Regions from separate parts of the Streptomyces sp. PsTaAH-124 genome, predicted to be linked through region 2. Evidence: riboswitches for the same ligand, from Rfam matches in the RefSeq annotation. Region 2 holds a riboswitch; the other holds the start of a gene.
What was found. A riboswitch is a leader RNA that binds a small molecule or an ion and turns the genes downstream of it on or off. The one in region 2 is predicted to bind glycine.

Region 1: it holds a riboswitch for glycine, as region 2 does, so the genes downstream of both, gcvP (aminomethyl-transferring glycine dehydrogenase) here and gcvT (glycine cleavage system aminomethyltransferase GcvT) in region 2, are expected to answer to the same signal.

The regions. Positions count from the first base shown of each region.
Region 1 covers NZ_KB892207.1:389,670-404,059, forward strand. The annotation lists gene B086_RS0135480 (ABC transporter ATP-binding protein) at 1-700, shown strand, start outside; gene gcvP (aminomethyl-transferring glycine dehydrogenase) at 791-3,676, opposite strand; glycine riboswitch at 3,853-3,947, opposite strand; gene B086_RS0135490 (PRC-barrel domain-containing protein) at 4,061-4,438, shown strand; gene B086_RS0135495 (DNA polymerase IV) at 4,560-5,972, opposite strand; gene B086_RS0135500 (MerR family transcriptional regulator) at 6,087-6,731, opposite strand; gene B086_RS0135505 (bifunctional nuclease family protein) at 6,930-7,403, opposite strand; gene B086_RS0135510 (MerR family transcriptional regulator) at 7,493-8,230, opposite strand; gene B086_RS43440 (FHA domain-containing protein) at 8,269-9,225, opposite strand; gene B086_RS0135520 (DUF881 domain-containing protein) at 9,287-10,120, opposite strand; gene B086_RS0135525 (small basic family protein) at 10,126-10,458, opposite strand; gene B086_RS0135530 (DUF881 domain-containing protein) at 10,455-11,375, opposite strand; gene B086_RS0135535 (mannose-1-phosphate guanyltransferase) at 11,519-14,014, opposite strand; gene B086_RS0135540 (CDP-alcohol phosphatidyltransferase family protein) at 14,131-14,390, opposite strand, start outside.
Region 2 covers NZ_KB892177.1:50,428-64,817, reverse strand. The annotation lists gene B086_RS0122110 (alpha/beta hydrolase) at 1-705, shown strand, start outside; gene B086_RS0122105 (trimeric intracellular cation channel family protein) at 614-1,270, opposite strand; gene B086_RS0122100 (M1 family metallopeptidase) at 1,321-2,712, opposite strand; gene B086_RS40525 (ABC transporter ATP-binding protein) at 2,806-4,206, opposite strand; gene B086_RS0122090 (ABC transporter ATP-binding protein) at 4,203-5,300, opposite strand; gene B086_RS0122085 (ABC transporter permease) at 5,297-6,295, opposite strand; gene B086_RS0122080 (ABC transporter substrate-binding protein) at 6,403-8,190, opposite strand; gene B086_RS0122075 (ABC transporter permease) at 8,259-9,266, opposite strand; gene B086_RS0122070 (enhanced serine sensitivity protein SseB C-terminal domain-containing protein) at 9,693-10,484, opposite strand; gene B086_RS0122065 (enhanced serine sensitivity protein SseB C-terminal domain-containing protein) at 10,623-11,438, opposite strand; gene B086_RS0122060 (AAA family ATPase) at 11,480-12,178, opposite strand; glycine riboswitch at 12,349-12,449, shown strand; gene gcvT (glycine cleavage system aminomethyltransferase GcvT) at 12,616-13,743, shown strand; gene gcvH (glycine cleavage system protein GcvH) at 13,852-14,229, shown strand; gene glyA (serine hydroxymethyltransferase) at 14,247-14,390, shown strand, end outside.

The DNA of each region.
Region 1 (14,390 bases), on a different contig from region 2:
GCTGGCGCGCATGGGCCTGGCCGATCACGCCGGGGCCAAGCCGCGCCGGCTCTCCGGGGGCCAGGCCCAGCGGGTGGCCGTGGCCCGCGCACTGGCCACCCGGCCCCGGCTGCTGCTCCTGGACGAGCCGCTCGCCGCCCTGGACGCCCGCACCCGGCTGGAGGTGCGCGCCCAGCTCCGCCGGCACCTCGCCGAGTTCGAGGCGGTGGCCGTGCTGGTCACGCACGACCCGCTGGACGCGATGGTGCTGGCCGACCGGCTCGTGGTCGTCGAGCACGGCCGGGTGGTGCAGGAGGGCACCCCCTCGGAGATCGCCCGCCGGCCGCGCACCGACTACATCGCGCAGCTCGTCGGTCTGAACCTGTACCGCGGGCGCGCCGAGGGGCACCTGGTGCGGCTGGAGTCCGGTACCGCCCTCACCACCACCGAGAAGCTCACCGGACCGGCCTTCGTCGCCTTCCCGCCGGGCGCGGTCACCCTCCACCGGGAGCGTCCCGCCGACACCAGCGCGCGCAATCTGTGGCGCTGCGAGGTCGCTGGTCTGGAGACGCACGGCGACCGGATCCGCGCCGACCTCACCGGCGACCTCGCCCTCGCCGCCGATCTGACGACGGTCGCCGCCGCCGAACTCGGGCTGGAGCCGGGCGCCGGAGTCTGGGCGGCCGTCAAGGCGGCCCAGACCCACGGCTACCCGGCCTGACCCGAGCGCGGCCCGCACACACGAGGGGCCCCGCCCCCCCCCGGCCACTGCGGACCGGGGGGCGGGGCCCCTCGTGGACGTACCGTCCGCTCAGTCCTCGTACGCGTCCAGCGGCGGGCAGGAGCAGACCAGGTTGCGGTCGCCGAACGCCTGGTCGATCCGGCGCACCGGCGGCCAGTACTTGTCGGCCGTGGAGACACCGGCCGGGAAGACGGCCTCCTCGCGGCTGTAGGCGTGCTCCCACTCCCCGCCGAGCGCGGCGGCGGTGTGCGGGGCGTTGCCCAGCGGGTTGTCGTCGGCGGGCCAGGCACCCGAGCCGACCTTGTCGATCTCGGCCCGGATCGCGATCATCGTGTCGCAGAACCGGTCCAGCTCGGCCAGGTCCTCGGACTCGGTCGGCTCGATCATCAGCGTCCCGGCCACCGGGAACGACATCGTCGGCGCGTGGAAGCCGTAGTCGATCAGCCGCTTGGCGACGTCGTCCACGCTGACACCGGTCGCCTTGGTCAGCGGACGCAGGTCGATGATGCACTCGTGGGCGACCAGACCGCCGGGGCCCGTGTAGAGCACCGGGAAGTGCGGCTCCAGGCGCTTGGCGATGTAGTTGGCGGACAGCACGGCCACCTGCGTGGCGCGCTTGAGTCCCTCGCCGCCCATCAGCCGGACGTACGCCCAGGAGATGGGCAGGATGCCCGCCGAGCCCCAGGGCGCGGCGGAGACCGGTCCCACGCCCGTCTCCGGGCCCGCGGCGGGCTGGAGCGGGTGGTTGGGCAGGTACGGCGCGAGGTGCGCGCGTACGGCGACCGGGCCGACGCCGGGGCCGCCGCCGCCGTGCGGGATGCAGAACGTCTTGTGCAGGTTCAGGTGCGAGACGTCGCCGCCGAAGTGGCCCGGCTTGGCGAGGCCGACCAGGGCGTTGAGGTTGGCGCCGTCGACGTAGACCTGGCCGCCGGCCTCGTGGACCTGGGCGCAGATGTCGGCGACGTGCTCCTCGAACACACCGTGCGTGGACGGGTAGGTGATCATCAGTACGGCGAGCTGCTCACGGTGCTGCTCGATCTTGGCCCGCAGGTCGTCGACGTCGACCTCGCCGTCCTCGGCGGTCTTCACCACGACGACCTTCATCCCGGCCATCACCGCGCTGGCGGCGTTGGTGCCGTGCGCGGAGGACGGGATGAGGCAGACGGTGCGCTGCTCGTCGCCGTTGGCCCGGTGGTAGCCGCGCACGGCGAGCAGACCGGCCAGCTCGCCCTGCGATCCGGCGTTCGGCTGGAGGGAGACCTTGTCGTAGCCGGTGACCTCGGCGAGCCGGTCCTCCAGCTCGCGGATGAGGGTGAGGTAGCCCTGCGCCTGCTCGGCGGGGACGAAGGGGTGCAGCTGGCCGAACTCGGGCCAGGTGACCGGCTCCATCTCGGTGGTCGCGTTGAGCTTCATGGTGCAGGAGCCCAGCGGGATCATGCCCCGGTCCAGCGCGTAGTCGCGGTCGGCGAGCTTGCGCAGATAGCGCAGCATCGCCGTCTCGGAGCGGTGCTGGCTGAAGACGGGGTGGGTGAGGTAGGCGTCGGTGCGCAGCAGGTCCTGGGACAGGATCTGGCCGGCGGCGGCGTCCAGCGCGTCGATGTCGCCGGTGGCGCCGAAGGCGGACCACACGGTCCGCAGCTGGGCGCGCGTGGTGGTCTCGTCGCAGGCGATCGAGACGTGGTCGGCGTCGACGAGGCGGAGGTTCACGCCGCCCTCGCGCGCGGCGGCGACGATCTCGGCGGCGCGGCCCTCGGCGCGGACCGTCAGCGTGTCGAAGTACGACCCATGGACGACGGTGGCGCCGCCCGCCTTCAGGCCCTCGGCGAGGACGGCGGCGTAGCGGTGGGTGCGCAGCGCTATGTCCTTCAGGCCCTCGGGCCCGTGGTAGACGGCGTACATGCCGGCCATGACGGCGAGCAGCACCTGCGCGGTGCAGATGTTGCTGGTGGCCTTCTCGCGGCGGATGTGCTGCTCGCGGGTCTGGAGGGCGAGGCGGTACGCCTTGTTGCCGTCGGCGTCCACGGAGACGCCGACCAGACGGCCGGGCAGGCTGCGGGCGAACTGCTCGCGCACCGCCATGTAACCGGCGTGCGGTCCGCCGAAGCCCATCGGCACGCCGAAGCGCTGCGTGGTGCCCACGGCGATGTCCGCGCCCAGCTCGCCGGGCGACTTCAGCAGGGTGAGGGCGAGCAGGTCGGCGGCGACGGTGACCAGCGCGCCCAGCGCGTGCGCCTGGTCGATGACGGGCTTGAGGTCGCGGACGGCACCGGAGGCGCCGGGGTACTGGAGGAGGACGCCGTTGATGTCGCGCTCGGCGAGCGCGGCGGGGATGCCGTCGCTCAGGTCGGCGACGACGACCTCGACACCGGCTGGCTCGGCGCGGGTCTCGATGACGGCGATGGTTTGCGGCAGCGTGTCCGCGTCGACCAGGAAGAGGCCCTTCTTGTTCTTGCCCATGCGCCGGGACAGCGCCAGCGCCTCGGCGGCGGCGGTGCCCTCGTCGAGCAGGGAGGCGCCGGAGGTCGGCAGGCCGGTGAGGTCGGCGACCACGGTCTGGAAGTTCAGCAGCGCCTCCAGGCGGCCCTGCGAGATCTCCGGCTGGTACGGGGTGTACGCCGTGTACCAGGACGGGTTCTCCATGACGTTGCGCAGGATGACCGGCGGGGTGAACGTCCCGTAGTAGCCGAGTCCGATCATCGAGCCGAGGACCTGGTTGCGGTCGGCGAGGGAGCGCAGCTCGGCCAGCACCTCGGCCTCGGTGCGGGCGCCCGGCAGGTCCAGGGTGTCGGCGTTCTTGATCACGTCCGGCACGGCGGCGGCGGTGAGTTCGTCGAGCGAGCCGTAGCCGACCTGCGCGAGCATCTTGGCCCGCGCCTCCTGGTCGGGCCCGATGTGGCGCTGCTCGAAGGGGATGCCCTGTTCGAGCTCGGAGAGCGGAATGCGCTGGGCGGTCATTGCGGAGGCCTCCTGGTCTGACGCGACCTTCGAGGGACACCACGGCGCGGGTGTCCCGACGGCCTCCCCCTCTGTCATCTCAACCTGAGAGCTTCACCGGGTCGTCCGTGGACGCCCGGCTTTCACCGTCGGTGAGAGCGGACGCCGTCGACATCCGCTCTGCTTTCCAGAGTGACCTCGTCCGTGCGGTACGTGGGCCTGAGAGATTCCGGGGAGGATTTGCTCCTTCGGCGCCTCCGGTGTTGCTGGAGGACTCTCCCGCACGGGGTCAGCAGCCGCTGCCAGGGTACCAGCGGGCCGGGAGCCCGAGCCTTCGAGTGGCCGCCCCGCCGAATGTGCTCTTTTGTAGTGCTTACGGATGAGTTGCGACCCTGTGGAGGGACCGTGCTGACCGAGATCGATCCGCGCAACCTGATCGGCCGCAAGGCGTTCGACCGCAACGGCCACAAGATCGGCACGGTGGACGAGGTGTACCTCGACGACGCGACCGGTGTGCCCGAGTGGGCGGCCATACGCACCGGCCTGTTCTCCCGGGACGCCTTCGTGCCCCTGGAGCCCAGCGAACTGGTCGAGGGCGCCCTGCGCGTCCCCTTCGAGCGGACCCTGATCAAGGAGGCGCCGGACTTCGGCGTCGGCCGCCACCTCTCCCCGGAGCAGGAACTCCAGCTCTACCACCACTACGGCCTCGATGTGACACCTCCGGTCGCTCCCCCGGACCGCGACTTCGGCAAGCTGGCGGGCTCCGGCACGGAGGAGCCCTGAGGCAGCCCGGCCCACGGACCTCCTCCCGCACTCCCCTGTTCTCTGCCCTCTGTTCTCTGTTCTCTGCTCTGGCCAGCCCTGCCCTGTCCTCTCCCTTCCCGCGCCGCACTCGTACGCGTACTCATCCGACGCCCAGCGCGGTCCCACCCCCGGGGACGCCCGCGGTGCCCGCCGGGTCCGCCGATTCCGTCGCCTCCGCCGGTCTTCGCCGTACCAGCGGCAGCGGATCCGCCGGTTCCAGAGCCGGGTCGTCGACGCGGAAGGTCCTGATCCGCCCCGGCGCCGACTGCGGTGTCTCGAAGCGGACCGTGACCCTGCCGACGCCGCTGCCCTGCACCCAGCCGTGTCCGTGCTCGGTGTGCCGCACGTCGTGCCCCGCGGACCAGTGCCGCTCGGCGGGCTCCGCCGGTTCCGGTGCCGGTTCGTCCACGGGCTCCTCAGCGGGGTGCTCCGCCGCCTCTCCGGCCGCCTGGGCGAACAGGTCCTCCTGGGTGTAGTCGGCGAGCCCGGACACGCCCACTCCGAGCAGCCGCACCCCGCCGGTGGTGTCCACCGAGTCCAGCAGCCGGGCGGCGGCCTCCCGCACCACCGCCTGGTCGTCGGTGGGCCCGCGCAGCGTCTCCGACCGGGTCAGCGTGGAGAAGTCGTACCGCCGCACCTTGAGCACGATGGTCCGGCCCGACAGCCCGGCCCCGCGCAGCCGCCCCACACAGCGGTCGGCCAGCCGCTGCACCTCCAGGCCCACCCGCAGCCGGTCGTGGATGTCGATGTCGTAGGTGTCCTCCACCGACACCGACTTCGTCTCCCGCTCGGCGACCACCGGCCGCTCGTCGTGGGCCAGCGCCATCGCGTACAGCGCGTGCCCGTGCGCCTTGCCCAGCAGCCGCACCAGCTCGTCCTCGCCCGCCTCGGCGAGCTCGTCGACGGTGTGGATCCCGGCCCGGCGCAGATGGTCCCCCGTGGCCGGTCCCACGCCCGGCAGGGTCCGCACCGACAGGGGGCCGAGGAGGGCGCGCTCCGTGCCCGGTTCGATGAGCACGAGACCGTCCGGCTTGGCCCGCTCGGAGGCGATCTTGGCGAGCATCTTGGAGGCGGCCAGGCCGACCGAGCCCGTCAGCCCCGTGACGGCCCGGATGTCGGCCCGCAGCCGCGCCCCCGCCAGCCGGGCGGATTCCTCGTCCGAGGCCGCTCCCCCGGCCTCCAGGTCCACGAACGCCTCGTCCAGGCTCAGCGGCTCCACCAGCGGGGACAGCGCCCGCAGCAGCCCCATCACCTGCTCGCTGATCGACCGGTAGAAGCCGAAGCGCGGCACCAGATACGCGGCGTTCGGCGCCAGGCGGCGCGCCTGGGCCATCGGCATCGCGGAGTGGACGCCGAAGACCCGCGCCTCGTACGACGCGGTGGCCACCACACCGCGCGGGCCGAGGCCGCCCACCACGACCGCCTTCCCGCGCAGGCTCGGCTTGGACGCCTGCTCCGCCTGGGCGAAGAAGGCATCCATGTCGAGATGCAGGATCGTCGGCGCGCTTCTCACATCTCCGATGCTGCACCACGCCACTGACAATGCGCCCGGCGCGGCGCACGACGCGCGCTCAGGCGGCCGTCCGCGGCCGGGATCCGGCCCGCCGCCGAGCGGGCCGGCGGGCGGTCAGACCGCCCGGTTGCGGCGCCTGGCCAGCTCGTCCCCGGGGTTGTGGCCCACCAGGGTCTCACCGGTGTCGACACGCTCGCCGTGCAGCTGCGACAGAGCGCTCTCCACATCGCGCCACACCACTCCGACGGCGATGCCGAAGATGCCCTGGCCGCCCTGGAGCAGAGCGTGCACCTCGTCGGGCGAGGTGCACTCGTAGACCGTCGCGCCGTCGCTCATCAGCGTCATGCGCTCCAGGTCGCTGAACCCCTGCCGACGCAGGTGCTGCACGGCGGTCCGGATGTTCTGCAACGAGACACCGGTGTCCAGGAACCTCTTGACGATCTTCAGGACGACGACGTCGCGGAAGCTGTAGAGCCGCTGGGTGCCGGACCCGTGAGCCGGGCGCACGCTCGGTTCGACCAGACCGGTGCGGGCCCAGTAGTCCAGTTGCCGGTAGGTGATGCCGGCCGCCGCACAGGCCGTCGGGCCCCGGTAGCCGATTTCCTCGGACGCCATGGACGCCGCCCCTTTGCCGCTCGGCACGGCCGCCGGCCGCTGCGGAGCCTGGTCGGCCGCGCTGTCGTGAAGCCGGTACGGACCGCTTCCCCCGACGTCGATCCCGGGGGCACCCCCAGCCGTACCGTCGCCGCTGCTGCTCACGCCGACCTCCGTCCTTGACCTGCCTCCTCGACGGTAGGCAGTCACCACGGGTGCGTCAACGATCGCCACACTCGGCACGCCGAGTGATAATCACCCTAAGAGTGGTTTCCCGTGCCCCACCGCGGGGAAAGGCTAGCCGAATGCCCTCGTGAGGGGCTCAAGGGCACCCTGGCCGGCCGTCGGCATATGCGGGTGTTCTCACTGGCTGCTGGTGCCGAAGTCCTCCGGCGAGATCTGGTCGAGGAACTCGCGGAACTTCTCCACCTCGTCCTCCTGCTCGTCCGGGATCGCGATGCCCGCGTCGTCGAGCACCGTGTCGCTGCCGTAGATCGGCGTACCGGTGCGCAGCGCGAGCGCTATGGCGTCGGACGGGCGGGCACTCACCTCCACTCCGCTGGCGAAGACCAGCTCGGCGTAGAAGACACCCTCGCGCAGATCCGTGATGCGTACTTCCGTCAGCTCCTGGCCCACGGCTTCCAGCACGTCCTTGAACAGATCGTGGGTCAGCGGACGCGCGGGGGCCATGCCCTGCTGCGCGAAGGCGATCGCCGTCGCCTCCCCGGGTCCGATCCAGATGGGGAGGTAGCGGTCGCCTCCCACTTCACGCAGGAGCACGATCGGTTGGTTGGAGGGCATTTCGACCCGGACACCTACGACATCGAGCTCGTTCACACAGCAACCCTAGGCCGTGCCCGGGACGTTTGGGTAGTCGGGCCGGGAACGGAAGGCCGATCCGGCCGCCGGACGGCCGCCCGGGACCCTCAGGGCAGCCGCACCCCGAGCGCGGTCTGCACCAGCGCCGAGTGCAGCCTGACCGTGAGCGCGGCCAGCTCCTTCGTACGGTCCTCGGCGTGCACCCTGGTCTGCGGGTTGCGGTGCCGTCTGAGCGGGGCCACCACCTGGTCGACGAGCCCGGCCTCCCGGTCCGCCGCGGCCTTCATGACCCGCAGATGACGGGGTTCGATGCCGAAGCGCCCCAGCTCACGGATGAGCGAGGCGACGGTGACGGTCTCGGCGTCGTAGCTGCCGTCCTCCAGTGGGGTGACGAGCCCGTAGGACTCCCACTCCTGGAGGTCCCGCTCCTCGATCTCCGCGGCGGCCAGCAGGCCGGCCCGGCCGATCCGGGCCGCCGCCGGTGCCTCGGTCCGCCTCGGGACCGCCTCGCCGCCGCGCTGCCGGCCGAGCACCGGCAACTGCACCGCCTCGCCCCGCTCCACCGCGTCCAGATACTCGCGGATCACCTTCAGCGGCAGGTAGTGGTCCCGCTGCATCCGCAGGACCCGGGCGAGGCGCTCGACGTCGTCCGCGCTGAACTTGCGGTACCCCGAGGGAGTGCGCCGGGGCTCCACCAGGCCCTCCGCCTCCAGGAAGCGGATCTTGGAGATGGTGACCTCGGGGAACTCCTCGCGCAGCGCGTTCAGCACCGTGCCGATGCTCATCAGCCCACTGTCCGCGGCGGTGGTGCCGTGCCCGGCACCACCGCTCGGTGTATGAAGCATGGACCTTCCCTGGGTTCCCCGGACGGCGTCCGGGGAGGTCAGTAGCCCTGCCGGCTCGAGTAGAAGACCAGCCGGTACTTGCCGATCTGCACCTCGTCGCCGTTGGACAACGGGACCTCGTCGATCCGCTCCCGGTTCACATACGTGCCGTTCAGGCTGCCGACGTCGGCCACCTTGAACGAGCCGTCCTGGACGCGGCGGAACTCCACATGGCGACGCGAGACCGTCACGTCGTCGAGGAAGATGTCGCTCTGCGGATGGCGGCCGGCCGTGGTCAGCTCGCCGTCCAGGAGGAAACGACTGCCCGAGTTCGGGCCGCGGCGCACCACCAGCAGGGCGGAGCCGAGCGGCAGCGCGTCGACGGCGGCCTGCGCCTCGGGCGAGAGCATCGGCGTCTGGCCGGTGGCCTCCGCGTCGTAGGCCTCCAGACCGGAGATGGAGATCGTGGACGTCGTCTCCGACGCACGCTCCGGCACCACCCCGGGCCTCAGCGGCGCGCCGCAGTTGGAACAGAAGCGGCTGTTCTCCGCATTGCGGTTACCGCACCTCGTACACACCAGGGCCGACATGGACGGATCCTCCTGCCGCGGCTGCCCCGCCGGGGAATGGGACACGTACGGGTCGGCGGCAAACCCTCCACCCGCACCTGAGGTTGACGGTTGGCCGAAACCTATGCCGCCGGCCTGGGCAGGGTCAACCGACGGCGCGCCGTGGCCGCCGGAAAAGTCACCGCCCTGACCGGCGACCTGGTCCCTGAACAGCGGGCGCTGGCCCTCCGCCGCGCCGGGCTGTGCGCGATGGCGGGCGGTCGCGTTCTCGCCGCCCTCTCGCGCGCTCTTGCCGAACAACTTCGCAAACAACTTCACGGGCGATTCCCCTTGACCGAAACAGACCCGCCCGTGGGGCAGGACGAACCCTGACGTCGTACACCGGTCGACCCGGACATCCTCACAACGTCCGTATCCACCAGACAGTTTCCACCACGCACCACCCAATCGGTGCGCCGACCCCCCGCAACCTCATGCCCCTGCCGGACGACGGCCATGCACCCCCGGTTCACTGCGAGGACGACCGAGCGTAGTCAGGCAGCTTCGCTGCTCGCAAGGCGTCCACGACGATCTTGTCCGAACGCTCGACGGACACGGTGGCCTGCTCCTTCTCCAGGGTCTGCACCACACCTCCGGGGATGTTGAGCGCCGGCTCCAGGTCCTGCGGCTTGCCGATGACCTGGAAACGAAACGGCGTATTGATCTTGTTCCCGTCGACGTCCACGCTCTTGCCGGAGTCCGTCAGATAGGTGCCCGCCACCACGCGCACGCCGTTGACCTCGATGGCCTCCGCACCGGCGGCGCGCAGCTCCTGTATCGCGTCGAGCAGCATGTCGGCCCGGACCGTCCCCTTCGTGTCCTCGATGGTCATCGTGATGCCGGGTCCCTGCGCGGCCACCGTGCCCGCCAGGATGCCCAGTTGCCGTTCCTTCTCCTCGGTCTGCTTGCGGGCCTCCTCGGCCTGGTCGGAGCTGTTCTCCAGCTCCTGGCGCTGCTTGTCGAGACCCTGCTTCTCGTCCTCAAGACGCTGAGTACGGTCGTCCAGTTCATCGAGGATGCGTACAAGATCTTCTTGCCGGGCGCCGCGCAGGGCGTTGTCGCTGTCGCTGTTGGACGCGACCTGGATGGCGAGCCCGAAGCCCAGCCCGAACAGCAGTACGGCGACGACGAGTTGGGCCCGGGTGAACCGCGGCGGCCACAGTCCCTGCGCCAGCCGCTGCCGCCCGGTGAGCGAGGGCACCGGCGCTCCGTCGTCCGGCTCGGCGCCGGGCGCCTGGGCGGGCACCTCAGCGGGCAGTTCCTTGCGCAGCCGGTTCTCCGGCGCCTCGTCCCGGTCGTTCATCGCGCTCACGCCCGGAAGACGTGACGCCGGATGGCCGCGGCGTTGGAGAAGATCCGGATGCCGAGAACGACCACGACACCCGTGGACAACTGGGCACCCACGCCCAGCTTGTCGCCCAGGAACACGATCAGCGCGGCCACGACCACGTTCGACAGGAACGACACCACGAAGACCTTGTCGTCGAAGATGCCGTCCAGCATGGCCCGCAGTCCGCCGAAGACGGCGTCCAGCGCCGCCACCACGGCGATCGGCAGGTACGGCTCGACGACCGCCGGAACCTCGGGCCGGACCAACAGGCCGGCCACCACTCCCACGATGAGGCCCAGTACGGCGATCACGATGTGCCCTTCCCAGTCTTGGTCTGCTCTGCGGTCGGCCGCGCGGTGCGTACGATCACACTCGGTGCCGCGGGCAGCCGGAGGTCGCTCTCCACGGAGATGGCGGTCCGGATGCCGTAGTTGTCCTGGAGCGCGTTCAGATACAGCCCGTCCGGGCTGTCCTGGAACCTGCTGCTCAGCCGCTGCCCGTCCCCCACCGCGAGCACCGTGTACGGCGGCACCAGCGGCCTGTTGTCGACCAGTATGGCGTCACCCGCCGCGCGGATCGCGGACAGGGCGGTCAGCCGCTGCCCGTTGACGGAGACGGCCTCCGCCCCCGACTGCCACAGCCCGTTGACGACGCGCTGCATGTCCCGGTCGCGCACCCGGCCGGTGTCCGAGAATCCGGACGACTCCCGCGGATTGCCGGAGCCCCCCGAACCGGCTTCCTTCGCGTCGTTCACGACGAGTTTCACCCCGGGGCCGTGCACCTCGGTGGCGCCCGCCAGGATCCCGGCCAGGTCCGCCTGCGCGTTGCCGCCGCTGTGGCTGAGTGCCTGCCGCTGGCGCGCCTCGACGTCGTCGCGGAGCTGGTCGACGCTGTCCTCCAGCTTGTCCGCCGCCGCCGTCTCGCGGTCGATGCGGTCGATCAGCTCCTGGCGCTCCTTGGCGACCACGGGCGCCGCCACGCGCGCCTGTGCCGCTCCCACGGTGACGACGAGCGCCGCGAGCACCAGACCGGCGGCCAGTCCCAGCCGCGCGCGGAGCGTCTTGGGCAGCCCGCCCTCACCGGCGGACTTCTTCCGTGCGGCGGCCTCGGCGTAACCGTCGTCGAGGCTGTGGTCCATGACGTTGGTGATCAACGACATGGAGGCATCAGGACGGGAGGGCCGCGGGGGTGTGCTCCGAATGGGGGGTCGCTGCGGCATGCCGCACATCGTCGCACGCCTGGGGCGATACCTCCGAACGGCCCCCACCGGCGTGCCGGGCACGCTCCCCAGGGGCACCTGCCCTGCACGCGCGCGCGTGCAGGGCGTCCGGCGGGACCGGTGCCCGCGCTGGGCGGGCACCGGCGGCCGGTCTACCGTCCGGCGCTGTCGACGACCGCCGACCACTCGTCGAGCAGGGCCTGCGCGGAGGCGTCGTCGGGCCCCTCGGCCCACAGATGGGTGACCGCCTCGGCCGGGTCGGGCAGCACCATCACCCAGCGGCCGTCGGTCTCCACGACCCGCACCCCGTCCGTCGTGTCCACGAAGCGCTCCCCGGCCGCCTCGACGACCCGCCGCATGACCAGGCCCTTGACGGCCCACGGCGTGGCCAGATCCCGCCTGAGGACATGGGCCCGCGGGATCCGCGCGTCGATCTGGCTGAGGGTCAGCTGCGTGCGCGCCACCAGACCGATGAGCCGTACGAAGGCGGCCGTGCCGTCGTAGACGCTGCTGAACTCCGGGACGATGAATCCGCCCTTGCCGTCACCGCCGAAGATCGTCCCCTCCTCACCGCCGACCCGGGTGAGGTCGTCCGGCGACGTGGTCGTCCACTCCACCTGCGTCCCGTGGTACGCGGCGACCTGCTCGGCGATACGGGTCGTGGTGACCGGCAGCGCCACCCGGCCGCTGCGCCGCTCGGCGGCGACGAGGTCCAGCATGACCAGCAGTGCCCGGTCGTCCTCGATGATCCGGCCCTTCTCGTCGACGAGCGACAGCCGCTCGCCCACCGGGTCGAACCGCACACCGAACGCGGCCCCGGAGGACGCCACGATCTCGCCGAGCCGCACCAGGCCGGCCCGGCGCATCTCCTCGGTCTCCGTCGGCCGGGACTCGTCCAGGCCGGGGTTGATGGTCAGCGAGTCCACCCCGAGCTTGCCGAGCAGGCTCGGCAGGACCAGGCCGGCACTGCCGTTGGAGGCGTCCACGACCACCTTGAGGCCCGCCTCGGCGATCCCGGTCGTGTCGACGTTGCGCAGCAGCGAACCGGTGTACGAGTCGAAGACGCTGGAGGGGAAGTACAGGTCGCCGATCTCGCCGGGGAACGCCCGCCGGTACTCCTGCCGCGCGAAGACCCGGTCCAGCTTGCGCTGGCTGCCCTGCGACAGGTCGGCACCCTGACCGTCGAAGAACATGATGTCGACCGAGTCCGGCACCCCGGGCGACGTACGGATCATGATGCCGCCGGCGCTGCCGCGCGCGGTCTGCTGCCGGGCCACGGGCAGCGGTACGTTCTCCAGGTCCCGTACGTCGATGGCGCTGGCCTGGAGCGCGGAGATGACGGCCCGCTTCAGGGCACGCGCACCGCGGGAGTGGTCACGGGCCGTGGTGACCGTGGAACCCTTCTTCAAGGTCGTCGCATACGCTCCGGCGAGCCGTACGGCGAGTTCCGGGGTGATCTCCACGTTCAGGATGCCGGAGACGCCACGGGCGCCGAAGAGATGCGCCTGGCCCCGCGACTCCCAGATGACCGAGGTGTTGACGAAGGCGCCCGCCTCGATGGTCTTGAACGGATAGACCCGCACATTGCCCTGCACGATCGATTCTTCGCCGATCAGGCACTCGTCGCCGATGACCGCGCCGTCCTCGATCCGCGCGGCCCGCATGATGTCGGTGTTCTTGCCCACGACACAGCCGCGCAGGTTGCTGTGCTGCCCTATGTACACGTTGTCGTGCACGACGGCCTTGTGCAGGAAGGCGCCGCTCTTGACGACGACGTTCGACCCGACGACGGTGTGCTCGCGGATCTCCGCGCCGGCCTCCACCTTCGCGTAGTCGCCGATGTACAGCGGACCGCGCAGCTCCGCGTCGGGATGTACCTCGGCGCCTTCCGCGACCCAGACGCCCGGCGAGATCTCGAAGCCGTCGATGTCGACGTCCACCTTGCCTTCGAGGACGTCGGCCTGGGCCTTCACATAGCTCTCGTGGGTGCCCACGTCCTCCCAGTAGCCCTCGGCGATATAGCCGTAGATGGGCTTGCCTTCCTTCATCAGCTGCGGGAAGACATCACCGGACCAGTCGACCGGGACATCGGCCTCCACGTAGTTGAAGACCTCGGGCTCCATCACATAGATGCCCGTGTTCACGGTGTCGGAGAAGACCTGGCCCCAGGTCGGCTTCTCCAGGAAGCGCTCGACCTTGCCCTCTTCGTCGACGATGGTGATGCCGAATTCCAGGGGGTTGGGAACGCGTGTAAGACACACGGTCACCATCGCGCCCTTTTCCTTGTGGAACCGGATCAGGTCGGTGAGATCGAAGTCGGTCAGCGCATCGCCGGAGATGACGAGGAAGGCGTCGTCCTTCAACGCCTCCTCGGCGTTCTTGACGCTTCCCGCGGTACCGAGTGGCTTCTCCTCATTGGCATAGGTGAGCTCCATGCCGAGCTCTTCACCGTCACCGAAGTAGTTCTTGACCAGCGAAGCCAGGAACTGGACTGTGACGACGGTCTCATTCAGCCCATGCCTTTTGAGCAGCCGCAGAACGTGCTCCATGATCGGCCGGTTGGCCACCGGCAGGAGCGGCTTGGGCATGCTCGAGGTCATCGGGCGAAGGCGTGTGCCTTCGCCTCCGGCCATCACGACGGCCTTCATGTCGGAAGCGTCCTCCTCCAAGAGATGACGATCTAGCCGACTTCACCCGTCCTGATTGTCCCGCACTTTTCCGAAGCGGGCCATCGGAGCCACCGCGGCTGCCCGAATTGGCGAGCTCAGTCGGCCATGGCGTCCGCACGGACAAGACGGCGGACTTGCACCACGTAGAGGACTCCTGCCCACCAATAGAGGGTTGTACCCCATCCGGCGAACGCCCATCCGAAAATAGCAGCGAGTGACGAGATCCATCCGCTTCCGTCACTGAGGAGAAGCAGCGGGAAGGCGTACATCAAGTTGAACGTCGCTGCCTTCCCCAGGAAGTTCACCTGCGGCGGCGGGTAGCCGTGGCGCCTGAGGACCGCGACCGCCACCAGCA
Region 2 (14,390 bases):
GAACCGCTGATGCGCTCCGGCCAGGTCGCCCCGTTCATCCTGGTCTCCCCGCGCACCAACGTGATAGCCAAGGCGGACACCGGCTGCGCCAACATCCCGGGCACCGTGAACGCCGACACCTGGCTGAGCATCGACGTACCGAAGATGATCACGGACAACTTCCGGGCCCAGGGCGCGCCCGACGGCTGGTCCACCGCGGGCTACTCGGCCGGCGCGCACTGCGCGGCCAAGCTCGCCGTCGCCCACCCCGACCGCTACCGGGCCGCGATCAGCCTGTCCGGCTACAACGACCCGATCGGCGAGAGCGCCTCCCTGGCCGCCCAGAGCCCCGCCCTGCGCCAGGCCAACAACCCCTACCTGCTGCTGAAGAAGGCCCCCACCCCGCCGCGCGTCTCGCTCTACGTCTCCGGCGAGCCGGGCGACGGCTACCAGGCCGGGGTTGCCCTGGCCCAGGTGGCGAAGGCGCCGACGAAGGTGCACGTGGTCTATCTGCCGCGCAGCGCCGGCGGGCACAGCATGGCGCTGTGGCGGCCCCAGGTGCCCACCGCGTTCCGCTGGCTGACCGCGGAGCTGAGCCACAAGCCGTCCGGGAAGCAGGGGCACACCGGCCCGGCTACTCCTCACGGACGGTCGAACGCCGGTTCCACGCCCGCGGAGCTCGCCAGTGGTACTTCATCGCGAGCAGGCGGAGCGCGAAAGCCGTGACCACCGCGAGCCCGCTGGTGAACGGGGTCAGCATGTCGTAGTGGATGCACAGCACCACCATGGTGGAGCCGACGATCGCCGGGACCGCGTACAGGTCGCGGTCCCAGCGCAGCAGTGAGGGCACCTCGTTGGCGAGCACGTCGCGCAGCACACCGCCGCCCACGGCGGTGGCCAGGCCCAGGGTGGCCGACGAGGTGAGGCCGAGCCCGTAGTCGTACGCCTTGACCGTGCCCGAGACGCAGAACAGGCCGAGGCCGGCCGCGTCGAAGACGTACACCGCGCGCTGGATGCGCTCCACGTGCGGGTGCAGGAAGAAGACCACGAGCGTGGCGAGCAGCGGCGTCAGGAAGTAGCCGAGGTCGGTGAAGGCGGCCGGGGGCACGGCCCCGATGACGATGTCGCGGAACAGCCCTCCGCCCAGCGCGGTGACCTCGGCGAGCACGGCGATGCCGAAGACGTCGAAGTTCTTGCGGACGGCCAGCAGCGCGCCGGAGATGGCGAACACGAAGATGCCGACGACGTCCACCGTGTGCTGGACGGAGGGGCTGAACAGTTGCTGAAGCACCCCCTATTCTTACGCGGGGCGCGGCCGGGTCCGGACCGGACGCGGGGCCCCTACAGCGCGGGCTTGCCCGGGGTGGAGAGCCAGGCGCGGAAGAAGTCGCCGAGCCGCTGCCCCGAGACCTGCTCCGCGAGCCGCACGAAGTCGGCGGTCTCGGCGTTGCCGTAGCGGTGCTGGGACGTCCAGGCGGGCAGCAGCCGGAAGAACGCCTTGTCGCCGATGCGTTCGCGCAGCGCCTGGAGGGTCATGGCGCCCCGGTCGTAGACCGCGCCGTCGAACATGGTGTCGCGCTGCGGGTCGGCGATCCTCAGCTGCCAGAAGGAGTCGTCGGCCGGGATGGCGTCGTACTCGGCGCGGAAGGAGTCGTGCGCCGAGCGGGTGCCCTTGTGCTCGCTCCACAGCCACTGCGCGTAGCTGGCGAAGCCCTCGTTGAGCCAGATGTCCTTCCAGTGCTTCACCGACACCGAGTCGCCGAACCACTGGTGGGCCAGCTCGTGCACGATGGTCGTCTCGTTGCGCACGGCCGAGTAGGCGGGCTTGCTCTGCACCTCCAGCGAGAACCCGGCCTGCGGCATGTCGTCGACGATCGCGCCGGTCTCCTCGAAGGGGTACGGCCCGAAGACCTGCGACCAGTAGTCGGTGGCGGCGGCGGTCACCGCGTACACGTCGACCTTGTTGCTGTCCTTCAGCTTGGGGTCGATGGCCACGTACATCGGGATGCCGCCGGGCGTCCGGCCGGTGCGCACATCGAACTTCCCGATGGTGGCGGTCGCCAGATAGCTCGCCATCGGCCGGCTCTCGCGCCAGTGCGTGTACGTCGAGCCGCCCCTGTCGTACGTGGCGACGAGGCGGCCGTTGGACACCCCGGTCAGGCCCTTGGGCGCCTTGATCCGGATGTCGTAGGTGGCCTTGTCCGAGGGGTGGTCGCTGGAGGGGAACCAGGTGGAGGCGGCGTTGGGCTCGCACGCCACGAAGACGCCGTCCGCGGTCTTCATCCAGCCGTACTGGGAGCCGAACACGATGGGGCCGCTGAGCGGCTCGGGTATGCCCCCGTAGGTGACGGACACCGTGAAGGTCCGGTTCTTGCCCAGCACACCGCGCGGGGTGATGCGCAGCTCGTCGCCGTCCCGGCTGAAGCGGGCGGCTCTGCCGTTCACCTCGACCCGGGTGACCTCCAGTTTCTGGAGGTCCAGGTCGAAGGAGGACAGGTTCTCGGTGGCGCGCGCGGTGAGCGTGGTGCGGCCGTCGAGGCGGTCGGTGTCCGGGTTGTACGCGATGTCGAGGTCGTAGTGGCGGGCGTCGAAGCCGCCGTTGCCCAGCCGGGGGAAGTAGGAGTCGCCGATGCCGGGGGCGCCGTGGGTGGGGGCGGAGGATGCGGCGACGGCGAGGAAGGAGGCCGCCGCGGTCGCGACGGCCCCCAGACGTGCCGAACGGGAGAGTGCCATGAATCGTCCCTTCGCGCGTGGACCGGTTGATCACACGGACTGGGACGACTCTGCGCTCTCCCGTTCGGTCATGAGCATGACTTTGCCAAGTCGTCACGCCTGGGGTGTCGTGCCTCCGTCACCGGCCGCCTTGCGGTCCTCGGCACCGGTGTCCTCCGAGGCAGCGGGCTCGTCGGACCCGCCGGAGGCGGCGGCCTCCGCCGTCTCGGCGGGCTCGGCGGCTTCCGCCGTCTTGGCGGACTTCGCGGGCTCGGCGGGCTCGGCCGCTTCCGCCGCCTCGGTGGACTCTGCGGGTTCGGCGGGCGCGGTCGGCTTCGCGGGCCCGGTGGGCTCCGCGACCTCCGCCGCCACCGCCGCCGAGGTCTCGGCCGACTTGGCCAGCACCTCCTCGGACACCAGCTCGGCCGCCTCCTTCGCGGCCGACAGCAGCACGGTGTCCTGCGGTGCCTGGTCCTCGAAGTTCTCCGGGTGGTGGCAGGCCACCCGCTGACCGGGCTTCAGCTCCACCAGCGCGGGCTCGGTGGTCCGGCAGACCTCCGTCGCCTTCCAGCAGCGGGTGTGGAACCGGCAGCCGCTCGGCGGGGAGATCGGCGAGGGCACGTCGCCCTGGAGCAGGATGCGCTCGCTCTTGGCGTTCTTGCGGCGCGGGTCCGGGATCGGCACCGCCGACATCAGCGCCTTGGTGTACGGGTGCATCGGCGCCCGGTACAGCGAGTCGCGGTCGGCCAGCTCGACGACCTTGCCCAGGTACATCACCGCGATCCGGTCCGACACATGGCGGACCACCGACAGGTCGTGCGCGATGATCACGTACGTCAGGCCCAGCTCCTGCTGGAGGTCGTCCAGCAGGTTGACGACCTGGGCCTGGATCGACACGTCCAGCGCGGAGACCGGCTCGTCGGCCACCACCAGCTTCGGCTTGAGCGCGAGCGCGCGGGCGATGCCGATGCGCTGGCGCTGGCCGCCGGAGAACTCGTGCGGGTAGCGGTTGTAGTGCTCGGGGCTGAGCCCGACCACCGACAGCAGCCGCTGCACCTCCTTCTTGATGCCGCCCTCGGGCTCGACGCCCTGGAGCCGGAAGGGGGCGCCGACGATGCTGCCGATGGTGTGCCGGGGGTTCAGCGACGAGTACGGGTCCTGGAAGATCATCTGCACATCGCGGCGCAGCGGACGCATCCCGCCGACCCCGAGGTGGGTGATGTCCTTGCCCTCGAACTCGATGTGGCCCGCGGTGGGTTCGAGCAGCCGCGTGATCAGCCGGCCCATCGTCGACTTGCCGCAGCCGGACTCGCCCACGACACCGAGGGTCTCGCCGGAGCGCACCTCGAAGTCGATGCCGTCCACGGCGCGCACCGCCCCGACCTCGCGCTGGAGCAGGCCCTTCCTGATGGGGAAGTGCTTCTGCAACCCGCTCACCCGCAGCAGGACCTCACCGGGGGCGGTCTCCTCGGTGGCCACCGCAGTGCCCTTGGCGTTCTTGGCGTTCTCGCTCACAGCTTCGGCGCAATCTCTTCGGTCCAGATCCGCTGCCGCTGCTCCTGCGACATGTGGCAGGCGGCCCAGTGCTTGCCGCCGACCTCGGTCAGCTCGGGGCGCACCGTGCGGGTCACATTGTCCTTGGGCACGTCGGCGTACGGACAGCGCGGGTTGAAGGCACAGCCGGAGGGGACGTTGATCAGGGAGGGCGGGGACCCCTTGACGGGGATCAGCCGTTCCTGCTGCTCGCGGTCCAGACGCGGCATCGAGCCGAGCAGCCCCCAGGTGTAGGGGTGGCGGGGCTCGTAGAAGACCTCCTCGGCCGGGCCGCGCTCCACGCACCGGCCGCCGTACATCACCAGGATGTCGTCGGCGAGTTCGGCGACGACGCCCAGGTCGTGGGTGATGACGATGACCGCGGAGCCGAACTCCTTCTGGAGGTCCCGGATGAGGTCGAGGATCTGCGCCTGCACGGTGACGTCCAGGGCGGTGGTCGGCTCGTCCGCGATGAGCAGCTCGGGGTTGTTCACCAGCGACATCGCGATCATCGCGCGCTGGCGCATCCCGCCGGAGAACTCGTGCGGGTAGCTGTCCACCCGCTTGTCCGGCTGCGGGATGCCCACCCGGTCGAGCATCTCGACCGCGCGCCTGCGGGCGGTCTTCTTGTCGACGTCGTGGTGGATGCGGTACGCCTCCACGATCTGCTGACCGATCGTGAAGTACGGGTGCAGCGCGGACAGCGGGTCCTGGAAGATCATCGCCATCTCGCGGCCACGCAGCTTGCGCACGTGGTCGGGGTCGGCGGAGAGCAGTTCCGTGCCGTCCAGCCAGATCTCGCCCGAGATCCGCGCCTTGCGCTTGCCGTACTGGCCGGCGGTGTGCAGGCCCATGATGCCGAGCGAGGTCACCGACTTGCCGGAGCCGGACTCGCCCACGATGCCGAGGGTCTTGCCCTTCTCCAGCTGGAAGCTGAGCCCGTCGACGGACTTGACCAGGCCGTCGTCGGTCGGGAAGTGCACCTTCAGGTCGCGTACTTCCAGGAAGGCGGTCGGTGCGGCCGGGGCCGCGGTGGGCTCGCCCACCGCCGCGCCCGTCTTGCTGAGTTCGGTCATGCCAGCCTCACTCGGGGGTCGATCACGGCGTAGAGGACGTCCACCACGAGGTTGGCGACGAGCACCGCGAGGGAGGTGATCAGGGTGACGCCCAGGATGATGGGCAGGTCCTGGTTCTTGATGCCGTTGAGCACCGCCTGGCCGAGGCCCGGCAGGCTGAACGTGGTCTCGGTCAGGATCGCGCCGCCGATCAGGGCGCCGAGGTCCATGCCGAGCATGGTCAGGATCGGGGTCAGCGTCGAGCGCATGGCGTGCTTGCCGATGACGGTCTGCTCGCGCAGGCCCTTGGCGCGGGCGGTGCGGATGTAGTCCTCGCCGAGGATCTCCAGCATCGTGGCCCGGGTGATGCGCGCGTACATGGCCGCGTAGAGGAAGGCCAGGGTGATCCAGGGCAGGATCATGCCGCCGAGCCAGCCGGTGAAGCTGTCGCCGATGGGCACGTACTGGCCGTCGATCCAGCCGAGGCCGTAGCTGAAGACGGCCAGGGAGAGCAGGCCGGTGAAGTAGATCGGCAGCGAGACGCCGCTCAGGGCGACCACCATCGCGCCGCGGTCCCAGATGCTGCCCCGCTTGAGGGCGGAGAGCACACCGGCGGCGACACCGAAGACCAGCCACAGCACCGCGGCGCCGAGCGCGAGTCCCAGGGTCACCGGGAAGCGGTCGGTGAGCACCGGCCAGATGGCCTGCTCGCTCTTGAAGGAGTAGCCGAAGCACGGGGCGGCGCAGTGGGTGACGTCGCCGCCGCCCACATAGGTGCGGCCCGCGAAGATCCCCTGGAAGAAGTGCCAGACCTGGGTGTAGACCGGGGCAGCCAGGTCGAGCTTCTGCCGGACACCCTCGACGGCGGCCGGGTCGGCCTGTTTGCCCACGAAGCTCAGGGCGATGTCGACGCCCGCCCACTTGGGGACGAGGAAGAAGATGCTGAAGACCACCACGATGATGACCACCAGCATCACTGCGGCGGCGAACAGCCGCCTGATGAGGTAAGCGAGCACAGCTTACGGCCCGCCGCGGACCGCGGGCCCGGAGGTCTTCCGGAGCCCGCGGTCACGCCGCGCCGGCCTTCACCTGCCTTTCGTGCGGTACGGCGGGTGTGCCGGGTCTACTTCGAGGAGGACAGGCCGAGGTTGACGAAGTCGTAGTACCCGCTGTACGCGTTCGTCGTGTACACGTTGGCCAGTCGCGAGGAACGCCAGTTCAGGAGCTTCTCGAAGACGAAGGGCAGGTAGTAGCCGCCCTCCATGACCTTGTGGTTGATCTGGGTGGCGAGCTCCGCCTTCTTCGCCTCGTCCAGCGTGGTGCCGTACTGGTCGAAGAGGCCGTCGATCGACTTGTCGTTGATCAGGGCGTAGTTGTTGTTGCCGCTCTGGAGGGTGTAGCGGCTGTCCCACAGCGGCACGCCGTAGCCCTGGACGGTCGGGAAGTCCGGGCCCCAGCCCATGATGATGATGCCGAACTTCTTCTTCTCGACGTTCGAGGGGCTGCCGATGATGCCGGCGGTCTGCGAGCCGTCGTACTGGTAGATCTCCGCGTCGATGTTGATCTTCTTCAGCGACGCCTGGAGCGACTGGGCGGTGGCCACCTCGACCGGCTTGTTGTTGCGGACCGCGATGGTGGTCTTGAAGCCGTTCGGCTGGTTGCAGGCCTTCAGCTCTTCCTTGGCCTTCTCGATGTTGCCGTTCTTGCCGGCCCCGGCCAGCTCGTACGGGTCGTACTTCTGGCCCTCGCCACCGGCGACGGACGGCGGCAGCATGTTGGTGCCGATGTCACCGCCGGCCACCGGGCCGCCGCGGGCCGTCTGGAGCGAGACGTGGTCGGCGCCGTAGATCACGGCCTTGCGGCAGTGCTCGTTGTCGAACGGCTTGACGCTCTGCGGGAAGACCGCGTAGCGGATGAAGCCGGAGACCGGGTTGTCCAGGTTGCCCTTGTGCTGCTTCAGGGCGATCTGGCGGCCCTGCGGCGACAGACCGGTCTGGCTCAGGTCCAGGTCGTAGTCGCCGTTGATCAGGCGCTGGTCCAGGTCGTTGGCGTTGGTGAAGAGCTTGATCGACACCTTGTCCGGGTACGCCTTGCGGACCGGGTCCGAGGACGCCTTCCAGTTGGTGTTGCGCACCAGCACGAGGCTCTTGCCCGGGTCGTAGGACTCGAACTTGTACGGGCCGGAGGAGAACGGGTGCAGGCCGTACTTCGACTTGGTGTCCTTGTCCTGGCGGACCGGGGAGGCCGAGGTCAGCGCCAGCATCTGGATGAAGTCGGAGTTCGCCGTGGGCAGGTGGAAGACGATCGTCTTGTCGTCCGGCGTGTCGATCGCCTTCAGGCCCAGGTGGTCGGCGGCCTTGTCCTTGTACGGGCCCGGGTAGGTCTTCTTCGGGTCCAGCGCCTGCTGGAGGTAGATCGGACCGCCGGACAGGACGTCCTGGGCCCAGACGCGCTCGATGCCGTACTTGATGTCCTTGGAGGTGATCGGCTTGCCGTCCTCCCACGTGGACCCGTCGCGCAGCGTGAACGTGTAGGTCTTGCCGCCGTCGGTGACCTTGCCGGTGTCCGTGGCCAGGTCCGGGGTGAGCTTGGCGCCGTCGGCGCCCGGGGCGGTCGAGTAGGTCAGCAGCTGGCGGCTGTAGTAGCGCGAGAAGTCCCACATGAAGCCGTAGTAACCGCGTGTGGTGTCCCACGAGTCGGCGTCCTGGGTGCCGGCGAACTTCAGCTCGCCGCCCTTCTTGACCTTCGACGCGTTGACGACCTTGTTGTTCGCCGCGTCAAAGCCGGCGGCGCCGCTCTTCGAGCCGCCGTCGTCGCCGCCGCCGCACGCCGCCGTGGTCAGCAGTCCTGCGACCACGGCCGCAGCGGCCAGTGCCTTCTTGCGCCGCCCTGAGGTGCGTTGGGTAGTCACGATCTCGGTTCCTCCGGAATTGATGAGAGACCCCGTGCATGCGCCACGGGTCGCTTGGATACGGCGGTTCAGCGGGAGCCCTTGGGATCCAGCGCGTCCCGCACGCCGTCGCCGAAGAGATTGAAGGCGAGGACGGTGATGAAGATCGCCACGCCGGGGATCACCATGTACATGGGGTCCGAGTCGTAGTAGTCGATCGCGCTCGACAGCATCTGTCCCCAGGAGGCCGTCGGAGGCTTGACGCCCACGCCCAGGAAGCTGAGGGCCGCCTCGGTGAGGATGTTCGTCGGGATCATCATCGTCGTGTACACGATGATGGGGGCGACGAGGTTGGGCAGCAGCTCCTTGAACAGGATGTAGAACCGCCCGGCGCCCAGCGAGCGCGCCGCCTCGACGTACTCGCGCTCCCGGAGCGAGAGCGTCTGGCCGCGCACCACCCGGCCGATGTAGGGCCAGCCGAAGAAGCCGATGACCAGCACCATCACGAACACGCGCACACTCGACCCGGTCAGTCCCAGCATGTCGTTCGGCATGACCGAGACCAGCGCGATGATGAAGAGCAGCTGCGGGAAGGCCAGCAGGCCGTCCATGACCCGGCTGACGACGGCGTCCACCCAGCCGCCGAAGAAGCCGGCCAGGATGCCGAGGACCGTGCCGAGCACGACGGCGACCAGCGCGGACAGGAAGCCGACCAGGAGCGAGATCTGCGCGCCGTAGAGGATGCGGGCGAAGATGTCGCGGCCGTTGACCGGCTCGACACCCAGCAGATGGTCGCCGCTGATGCCGCCGAGGGAGCCCGTGGGCGTGCCGAACAGCGGGTCGATCAGGTTCTCGTGGTAGAGATCCGGGTCCTGTCCGATCAGCTTGGCGAGCGCGGGTGCGAGCACCGCGACCACGATGAGCAGGAGCACGACGACGCCGCCCGTCAGGGCGAGCTTGTCCCGCTTCAGGCGCTCCCAGGCGATCCGCCCCAGGGACCGGCCCTGGACGGCCTTGGCGCCCGGGGCGGCCACCGCCGCCTCGTCGGCCGCGCTCGGGGCCGCTTCGGCGGTCGGCTCGTGCAATGGTGCCGTCATTAGGCAGGGACCCCTCTCAACCGGCGGTAGCCGGCCCGCACTTGCCGCTGTGGCGGCATCGTCAGTCCGTCGTACACAGAGGCGAACGCCCCTTGTTGCGGGAGTCTTCAACGGGCGGGCGATCTGTTGCCAGACTTGACGGTGAAAGGATGCGCAAACGTGATGCGGGTAGGGGGGTTCCGTTATCCGGACGCTGGGTAACGGGGGGCGGACGCGGGCCAGTTGGCGTTTTTCTCCGCAGAACCGGACCTTCCGACCTCATCTACGCGCGAAGAGGATCACAGGGCGTGTCGGCCGGTCGAGGCGGTACGCGTGGTTCCGGTTGTGGTGTCCGGTTCCGGTTCCGGTCACCGCTGCCGGGCCCGGCGGGCCGCCGGTGGCGGTCCCGGCCAGGGCCCCGGCCGCGGTTCCGGCCGCCGTTCCGGATCAGTGTCCGCCGGCCGGCGGGTAGCCGTAGCCGCCCGCGGCGGCCTGCCCGGCGCCGCCGTGCGCCTCGCGGTCGTAGAAGGGCCGCGCGTTCGCGCGCAGCCACATCACCACCGGGTCGTACTCGTCGGACATCACCACGGTCGAGACCGGCAGCCCGTCCGGGACGGCCGCCATGGACTGCTGCATCATCGAGCGCACCGAGTCGACGGCGGCCGGCGAGGTGTCGTAGACGTCCAGGCCGATGGCCAGATAAGGGGACCCGACGGCGGGCTGCACCCAGGTGCGGCGCAGCGAGCGCAGCGCGGGCGTGTGGTGGGCGGTCTGGGTGAGCAGCGCGTAGAACTGCGGGATCTCCAGGGCCGGTTCGGACAGTCTGAGCGGTCCGGCGGGCTGGCGGTCCAGGCCGGAGGCGATCCGGCGCAGATCCAGCCAGGGGATGCCGACGCCGCCGCCCGGGGCGTGCGGATTGAGCCAGAGGCCGAAGTGGTCGGGGTAGAGGGTGCGGGCGACGTCCAGCCCGTCCACCACCTCGTAGGAGCGCATCCAGCCGCTGGCCGACAGCTCCTGGGCGGAGGTGACGCAGGGCGCGTAGCCGTGGCCGCCGACCTCCATGTGGCCGTACTGGGCGTCGGGGGCACCGGCCTGGCCGTGCCAGAGCAGCATCCAGACCTGGCCGGTGGACGGGGTCGCGAGGGTGCGCAGCAGCGCTTCGTAGGCGTCGTACCGCCCGGGTGTCACCTGGCGGAGCATCTGCTCGACATGCCCGGCCGCGGTGTCGCTGGCGCTCACCATTTACCGCCCCTCCGTGTTGCCCTCGACCGGGCTGTGCGTCCAGCTTAAAGCCGTCCGGCGGCCCGGTCCGTGCCGCGGTCGCGCGCGCGGGCGGCGCCGGTCCGTGCCGCCGGCGTCCGCGCGCCCCCCGCCGTCTCAGTGTCCGTGTCCGTGCCCGTGCCCGTAGAAGGGCCTGACCTTCTCCCGCAGCCAGACGGCCACCGGGTCGTCCGTGATGTCCAGGAGGACCAGGTTGACCGGCCAGGCCGGGGGCGCGGCCGCCAGGGCGCGGCCCAGGGCGTCGAGCGGGCGGGCGCGCGCCTCGTCGTCCGCCGAGGTCAGCTCGACGCCGACGAACAGGACCGGGTCGGCGGTCTCGACGGCGGCCAGGCAGCGGCGGGCGGTGCGCACCACGCCGGCGGCGTCGAACGCGGCGGAGGCGGCGGACAGGAAGTCCACCGGGTCGTCCTGCCAGTCGGGTTCGTAGAGCCGGACCCGGCCGCCGGCGGCGGGGCCGTCCAGCGCGGTGCGGCCGGCCCGGCACAGTGCGGCCACGGCGGGCGGCGGCAGCGGCATTCCGGCCACGCCGTCCGGGTTGAGCGCGATGCCGACCTGGGCGGGCAGCCCGCGGGCGAACTCCACGGCGGGCGCGACGGTGTACGCCATGTGCGCGCCGACGACCTGGCGGAACTGCTCCTCGGAGCTGAAGACCGGTACGTACGCCTGGCCGTCGATCTCCAGCGTGGGCAGGTCGAGCGGGCCGCTGTCCGGGCCGCCGCCGTTCGGCAGCGGCACCCACAGGAAGCTGCGGCCGAGCACCTCGATGACGCGGCCGCCGGCCGTGGGGATGCCGAGGGCCGCGGAGAGCACCTCCTCCAGCTCGTTGCCGGGCCACCCGCCGTGCGGGTGGGGGTGCGCCTGTGCCGGGAAGTCCCCCGGAATGTCCGCGGAGAAGTCCGCCGGGAAGTCCATCTGCCTACCGCCTGCCGGAAACCACTGGTGTGACCGGAAGGTTATCGGGTGCCGGGGCCGGACCGGCCGGTGAAGGCGATCCGGCGCAGCCCGGCCGCCGCCGCGCGGTCCAGCAGCACCGCCGAGGCGCAGCCCCCGGGCAGCTCGCCGCGCTCCACCGCGGCCAGCAGCCGGGCGACGGACCTGCGGTGGCGGCCGAAGGCGTAGCGCGAGACCCGGCGGCCGCGCTCGCGCTGGCCGGTGAGCGCCGCCTCGGGGGCGACGTCCAGCAGGACCAGGTGGAGGGCGCCGCCGCGGCGGCGGGCGGCGCGGGCCAGCCAGCCGCGCACCCAGCGCTGGGTGCCGCAGTCGTGGACCACGACGCCCTCGCCGCCGCGCAGGGCGCGGCGCAGCGCGGCGTAGTGGGCGAGGCGGACCAGGGGGCGGTAGAGCGCGTAGGGCAGGCGGTGCGCCAGGCGGGCGTCCCAGCGGTCGCGGGTGTCCTGCGAGTCGATGCGGGGGCCGGGCGCGGCGCGGCGCATCAGCGTGGACTTGCCGCCGCCGGGCAGTCCGGTGACCACGACCACGTCGCCCGGTCCGAAGAGCAGGGCGTGCGGGGCGCGCCCTGCGCGCTCGCGCAGGTCGCGGACGACGGGGGCCAAGGGCCCGTCGCACCGCTCGCGGGCCGGGGCCCCCGGCTGTCCCGGCAGGGCGGGCGCCCGGGTGATCACGTACGCCGGCGCGGTCCTGTTCACCGTCATCGTCCTCCCCGGGGCGGTGACGGTTCACCTTCCCCTTGAGTGTAAAGAGAAGGTAATGGACGGTGTCTGCCGTTTCCGTGCGCGTTCTGCCACAGCACGGTTACAGATCCGGCCTGCCGTGAAGTGTCCGGGCATGCAATGATGTGCGCGCCAACTGCATACCGGCCGTTTGAATCCGCGCGGGAGAGTCCCCGGCAGCGTGTCTGCCCGGGGCGCCGAAGGAGCAAGTCCCTCCCTTGAATCTCTCAGGCACCGTTACCGCGCGGGCGAGGCACATCTGAAAAGCGGGCCGCCCGCCCTGCCGCGGCGGTCCCACCCAAGGTGCAAGCCGTGTCCGTCCGTCCTCGGTCGGTCGGTCATGGCGAACCTCTCAGGTTCCGATGACAGATGGGGAGGACACGCCCCGTCCTCGCCCGCCATGCCTGGGAGACCGACCGATGAGCAGTTCCGTGTCCCGTCCGCTCCGTCACACCGCCCTCGACGCGGTGCACCGCTCGCTCGGTGCCACGATGACCGACTTCGCCGGCTGGGACATGCCGCTGCGCTACGGCTCCGAGCGCGACGAGCATGTCGCCGTGCGCACCCGGGCCGGTCTGTTCGACCTGTCCCACATGGGCGAGATCACCGTGACCGGCCCCCAGGCCGCCGCCCTGCTGAACTTCGCGCTGGTCGGCAACATCGCCTCGGTCGGCGTCGGCCGCGCCCGCTACACCATGATCTGCCGCGCGGACGGCGGCATCCTGGACGACCTGATCGTCTACCGGCTCGCCGACACCGAGTACATGGTGGTGGCCAACGCCTCCAACGCCCAGGTGGTGCTGGACGCGCTCACCGAGCGGGCGGCGGGCTTCGACGCCGAGGTCCGCGACGACCGGGACGCCTACGCGCTGCTCGCGATCCAGGGCCCGGAGTCCTCCGGCATCCTGACGTCCCTCACCGACGCCGACCTGGACGGCCTGAAGTACTACGCGGGTCTGCCCGGCACGGTCGCCGGGGTGCCCGCGCTGATCGCGCGCACCGGCTACACCGGCGAGGACGGCTTCGAGCTGTTCGTGAAGCCGGAGCACGCCGTGGAGCTGTGGCAGGCGCTGACCAAGGCCGGCGCGGGCGCGGGCCTGGTGGCCTGCGGTCTGTCCTGCCGCGACACGCTGCGCCTGGAGGCGGGCATGCCGCTGTACGGGCACGAGCTGACCACCGGCCTGACCCCGTTCGACGCGGGTCTGGGCCGGGTGGTGAAGTTCGAGAAGGAGGGCGACTTCGTCGGCCGCGAGGCGCTGCTGGCCGCCGCCGGGCGCGCCGAGCAGGCCCCGCCGCGCGTCCTGGTCGGGCTGGTCGCCGAGGGCCGCCGGGTGCCGCGCGCCGGGTACTCCGTGGTGTCCGGCGGCGAGGTGATCGGCGAGGTCACCTCCGGCGCCCCCTCCCCCACCCTGGGCAAGCCGATCGCCATGGCCTACGTCGACGCCGCGCACGCCGCGCCGGGCACGGCCGGGACCGGCGTGGACATCCGGGGCAGCCACGAGCCGTTCGAGGTCGTGGCGCTGCCCTTCTACAAGCGGCAGAAGTGACACCGTCGAGCCACGGCCGACGGTGATCCGGGTCACCCGACCCGCCTCACGCATGCCCGCGCACTCCCTCATTCACCACCACTGACCCGCGTACAGGAGAATTCAGGCATGAACAACCCCCAGCAGCTGCGCTACAGCAAGGAGCACGAGTGGCTGTCGCCCGCCGAGGACGGCGTCGCGACGGTCGGCATCACGGAGTTCGCGGCCAACGCGCTCGGCGATGTCGTCTACGCCGACCTCCCGGCGGTGGGCACCACCGTGACCGCGGGCGAGACCTGCGGCGAACTGGAGTCGACCAAGTCGGTCTCCGACCTGTACTCCCCGGTCAGCGGTGAGATCACCGAGGCCAACCAGGACGTGGTGGACGACCCGTCGCTGGTGAACTCCGCCCCCTTCGAGGGCGGCTGGCTGTTCAAGGTCCGCCTCTCGGAGGAGCCGGCCGACCTGCTCTCCGCCGACGAGTACACCGCGCAGAACGCCGGCTGAGGGGCGGAGGGACACCGATGAGCGTTCTCGACACCCCCCTGCACGAGCTGGACCCGGACGTGGCCGCCGCGGTCGACGCGGAGCTGCGCCGCCAGCAGTCCACGCTGGAGATGATCGCCTCGGAGAACTTCGCTCCGGTCGCGGTCATGGAGGCGCAGGGC